2 regions of the Bacillus basilensis genome follow, and region 1 is predicted to be linked to the other one. Evidence: a T-box and tRNA genes for the amino acid it is inferred to sense, from the RefSeq annotation. Region 1 holds a T-box; the other holds one or more tRNA genes.

What was found. A T-box is a leader RNA that pairs with one kind of tRNA and senses whether it is charged. The one in region 1 lies ahead of tyrS (tyrosine--tRNA ligase), so its partner is inferred to be a tRNA-Tyr.
Region 2: it encodes a tRNA-Tyr, which carries the amino acid that the T-box ahead of tyrS (tyrosine--tRNA ligase) is inferred to sense. The anticodon was not compared.

The regions. Positions count from the first base shown of each region.
Region 1 covers NZ_JBNTQO010000012.1:112,602-115,038, reverse strand. The annotation lists gene ACQVV1_RS20670 (RNA polymerase sigma factor) at 1-431, shown strand, start outside; gene ACQVV1_RS20665 (hypothetical protein) at 412-657, shown strand; T-box leader at 735-963, shown strand; gene tyrS (tyrosine--tRNA ligase) at 1,034-2,290, shown strand; gene ACQVV1_RS20655 (YjdJ family protein) at 2,370-2,437, opposite strand, start outside.
Region 2 covers NZ_JBNTQO010000006.1:200,293-202,729, reverse strand. The annotation lists gene ACQVV1_RS15130 (SprT family protein) at 70-528, shown strand; tRNA gene ACQVV1_RS15125 (tRNA-Asn) at 643-717, shown strand; tRNA gene ACQVV1_RS15120 (tRNA-Ser) at 721-811, shown strand; tRNA gene ACQVV1_RS15115 (tRNA-Glu) at 820-894, shown strand; tRNA gene ACQVV1_RS15110 (tRNA-Val) at 899-974, shown strand; tRNA gene ACQVV1_RS15105 (tRNA-Met) at 999-1,075, shown strand; tRNA gene ACQVV1_RS15100 (tRNA-Asp) at 1,079-1,154, shown strand; tRNA gene ACQVV1_RS15095 (tRNA-Phe) at 1,164-1,239, shown strand; tRNA gene ACQVV1_RS15090 (tRNA-Thr) at 1,258-1,333, shown strand; tRNA gene ACQVV1_RS15085 (tRNA-Tyr) at 1,344-1,427, shown strand; tRNA gene ACQVV1_RS15080 (tRNA-Trp) at 1,435-1,508, shown strand; tRNA gene ACQVV1_RS15075 (tRNA-His) at 1,528-1,603, shown strand; tRNA gene ACQVV1_RS15070 (tRNA-Gln) at 1,667-1,741, shown strand; tRNA gene ACQVV1_RS15065 (tRNA-Gly) at 1,747-1,821, shown strand; tRNA gene ACQVV1_RS15060 (tRNA-Cys) at 1,836-1,906, shown strand; tRNA gene ACQVV1_RS15055 (tRNA-Leu) at 1,917-1,998, shown strand; gene ACQVV1_RS15050 (DUF3884 family protein) at 2,355-2,437, opposite strand, start outside.

The DNA of each region.
Region 1 (2,437 bases):
GCTTTAATCGAGATGAACAGCTGAGTATCGACCTTGTGCAAGATACGTTTTTGACGTTAGAACGAAAGAAACATATGTATGAGCCTGAAAAAGGAAAAATAAAAACGTATTTATTTCAAATCGGTTATCGTCTTATGATTAATAAATTAAATAGGAGAAAAAAGTGGCGTACGCTTTTGCCGTTTTTAGTGCCGATTCCGGAAAAAGAATTTTCTCACGAAGATCGGCTCACAGTAAGGGACGCGATTTTGAAAGTTCCTGAAGAGCAAAGAGCGGTCCTGATCCTTTCTTATTATCATGATATGCAGCAAAAAGAGATTGCAGAAATATTAAACATTCCGATTGGAACAGTGAAATCGAGACTTCATAACGGGATAAAGAAATTGAAACAATTGCTGGAGGTGGATGAAATTGAGCGAAAATCCCTTTAAGAGTGAATATAAATTAAAACAGCATTTAGATAGTGACCATGTAGAAGTACCGGACTTTCCAAAAACGGTAAGTCGCTTCGATCGATTAATCGGATTTCTTGGTTCTCCGGCGAAAGATCCTGTGGAGGCGACGATAGGAAATGATTTATCAGTTTTGTTTCATGTATCGTTGCTAGTTGGAGTTCCGATTCTTTCTCTTATTACGATACTCTTTGCGACGTTGTAAAGGATTGGCAAGGTGAGAAATTCCACCTCTATTTGACACGCCTATATAAATGATGGTATAAAGAAAAGTATATGAATAATTGAGCGTGGAAAGGGAGAAGTAGTGATCATTTCCCTGTTTTAGAGAGCTGATGGTCGGTGGAAATCAGCACATAGATGATCGCGAATTACGCCCCTAGAGCATCTTTTTTCGATTGAATTGTATTCAAAAGGGAAAAGACGGTGCTAAGCCGTTATGTAAATAAGGTGGTAGGCTTTTTTGGTCTGCAACTAGGGTGGTAACGCGATAATCAAAATCGTCCCTTATTTGAAGGGGCGATTTTTTTATGTTTTCAACCTTCACGCCAGTAATGAACTTAAAGGAGAGTATGTAGGATATGGGTATTTTACAAGATCTTGAATTTCGCGGTCTAATTAATCAGCAAACAGATGCTGAGGGCCTTGAGCAATTACTAGAAAAAGAAAGCGTTAAATTATACTGTGGTTTCGACCCGACAGCGGATAGCTTACACATCGGTCATATGTTACCAGTATTAATGTTACGTCGTTTCCAATTAGCTGGTCACCAACCAATCGCACTTGTTGGCGGTGGTACTGGTATGATCGGTGATCCAAGTGGTAAAAAAGCAGAGCGTACATTAAATACGAAAGATACAGTTGCTTACTACACAGAAAGCATTAAAAACCAACTTTCAAACTTCTTAGAGTTTGAAAACGTGGACAACCCAGCAACAATGGCTAATAACTATGACTGGCTTGGTAACTTAGATGTAATTTCATTCTTACGCGATATCGGTAAAAACTTCGGTTTAAACTATATGTTAGCAAAAGATACAGTAGCATCTCGTTTAGAGACTGGTATTTCATTCACTGAGTTTAGTTACATGATTTTACAATCATACGACTTCTTAAACTTATACCAACACCATAATTGCCGCCTACAAATCGGTGGTAGTGACCAATGGGGTAACATTACAGCTGGTCTTGAATTAATCCGTAAATCAGAAGAAGATGCGAAAGCATTTGGTTTAACAATTCCACTTGTTACTAAATCTGACGGTACGAAGTTTGGTAAAACAGAAGGCGGCGCAATTTGGTTAGATCCAGAAAAAACAACTCCTTACGAGTTCTACCAATTCTGGATTAACACAGATGACCGTGATGTTGTTAAATACTTAAAATACTTCACATTCTTATCTCATGAAGAAATTCTTGAGCTTGAAAAGCAAGTAGCTGAAGCGCCAGAAAAACGTGTAGCACAAAAAGCATTAGGTTCTGAAATGACAAAACTTGTTCACGGTGAAGAAGCATTAGAGCAAGCAATTAAAATTTCAGCTGCATTATTCAGTGGTTCTGTAGCAGAATTGACTGCAAGCGAAATCGAGCAAGGATTCAAAGATGTACCATCTGTAGAACGTACTGCAGAAGATACAGTATTAATCGACTTACTTGTGGAAAGCAAAATCTCTCCATCAAAACGTCAAGCACGTGAAGATGTAACGAACGGCGCAATCTACGTAAACGGTGAGCGTACACAAGCATTAGACTACGTTGTAACAGAAAATGACCGCATCGAAGGTAAATTCACAATCATTCGCCGCGGTAAAAAGAAATATTTCTTAATTCGTTACTAATTAGAAACGAATATAAAACAAATAGTACCCCGAATTGTAGGCTGAAAAGTTTATGATTCGGGTTTTTTTATGTATGGATTTAAATCGCCGGATCTTTTCTTTTAAATAGAATATAAAGAATTAATATGAGCATATAAAGTAAACTAA
Region 2 (2,437 bases), on a different contig from region 1:
GTACTATTTAATATATGTATAAGAGAGGAGAAAAGTGTAAAAATATTTTTTTGTTTAGGAGGAATGAAAATGGATGAGCAAGAAATACAGCGGTTGGTGGAAGAAGTATCGATACAATACTTCGGAATGCCATTTTTACATAAAGCTATGTTCAATAGTAGGCTGCGTACAACTGGTGGACGTTATCTATTGAAGAGTCACAATATTGAACTGAATTATCGATATTACGAAATGTATGGGGAAGAAGAATTAGTCGGGATCGTTAAACATGAACTTTGTCATTATCACTTGCATATTACAGGAAGAGGATATAAGCACCGAGATAGGGATTTTCGCGAACTGTTAAAAGAAGTCGGTGCCCCCCGTTTTTGTAAACGAATGATGAATGAAGAGAAGGGAAAAAAGATTTATATGTATGAATGTATGGAGTGTTTGCTTCAATATGTAAGAAGACGTCAAATTAATACAAAAAGATATGTCTGCGGAAAGTGTAAAGGAAAACTAATTCTGATAAAGAAAATATCTTGACAGTGAAAACGCAATCCAGTATATTATAAACATGTCACGTTTGTACAAGATGTTGTGAAAAAACATCTTGACTTACAATGAGAAATTTTATAAGATACAAATTGTCTTCATTATTCCGCAGTAGCTCAGTGGTAGAGCTATCGGCTGTTAACCGATCGGTCGTAGGTTCGAGTCCTACCTGCGGAGCCATACAGAGAAGTACCCAAGTGGCTCAAGGGGCTCCCCTGCTAAGGGAGTAGATCGCGAACGCGGTGCGAGGGTTCGAATCCCTTCTTCTCTGCCATACATATTGGCCCGTTGGTCAAGTGGTTAAGACACCGCCCTTTCACGGCGGTAACACGGGTTCGAATCCCGTACGGGTCACCACTTCGGAGGATTAGCTCAGCTGGGAGAGCACCTGCCTTACAAGCAGGGGGTCGGCGGTTCGATCCCGTCATCCTCCACCATATAAACTATATGAATAATATTATCGCGGGGTGGAGCAGCACGGTAGCTCGTCGGGCTCATAACCCGAAGGTCGCAGGTTCAAATCCTGTCCCCGCAACCAAATGGTCCCGTGGTGTAGTGGTTAACATGCCTGCCTGTCACGCAGGAGATCGCCGGTTCGACCCCGGTCGGGACCGCCATTTTAATAAGGCTCGGTAGCTCAGTCGGTAGAGCAGAGGACTGAAAATCCTCGTGTCGGCGGTTCGATTCCGTCCCGAGCCACCATTTACTTTAATAAAATACGCCGGCTTAGCTCAATTGGTAGAGCAACTGACTTGTAATCAGTAGGTTGGGGGTTCAAGTCCTCTAGCCGGCACCATGTAAGTTTCGGAGGGGTAGCGAAGTGGCTAAACGCGGCGGACTGTAAATCCGCTCCTTCGGGTTCGGCAGTTCGAATCTGCCCCCCTCCACCATTTACATAGGGGCATAGTTTAAAGGTAGAACTGAGGTCTCCAAAACCTCCAGTGTGGGTTCGATTCCTACTGCCCCTGCCAAATATATTTACACAACATGGCGGTTGTGGCGAAGTGGTTAACGCACCGGATTGTGGCTCCGGCATTCGTGGGTTCGATTCCCATCAGTCGCCCCATTTTTATTTTTAAAATTATAAATAATCTAATTGATACTTACATATAATTAAGTAAGAATTCGATGGGCTATAGCCAAGCGGTAAGGCAACGGACTTTGACTCCGTCATGCGCTGGTTCGAATCCAGCTAGCCCAGCCATTTTTGCGGAAGTAGTTCAGTGGTAGAATACAACCTTGCCAAGGTTGGGGTCGCGGGTTCGAATCCCGTCTTCCGCTCCAATGAAATTTAATATGGCGGCATAGCCAAGTGGTAAGGCAGAGGTCTGCAAAACCTTTATCACCGGTTCAAATCCGGTTGCCGCCTTTTCTTTTGTGCCGATGTGGCGGAATTGGCAGACGCGCACGACTCAAAATCGTGTTCCTTCGGGAGTGTCGGTTCGACCCCGACCATCGGTATCATGAACGGCGTAACATCAAGGCTCTACACTAATTGTGTAGAGTTTTTTGTATTTTCTTCACACGACAAAATAAGCACAAAAAGTGAGTAAACGTAGAACATTATTAACAGAAGATGGTAACCATTGATGAAGAAGCATTGAATTTATTTTATACTGGTTGCCAACTTTGAAATTTAAGACCTCACACAATAAAATGAAGCGTTTATTTGAACGACTGAACGTTAAAAATTGATCCACCTTATTTACTTTTCAAAAGATAAGTATAAAATTTTTCTCGATCAAAGCACATACTATACAGTTGGAGTAAACTGTGAAACACTAAAAGGATAAAAACTAACAGTCGTTTTTATCCCTTTATAAAGAATTGCTCCAACCTGGTGACATGAAGTTAAATCCGACACCACCAGTAGATATTAGCACATGATCAGCTGGTAATT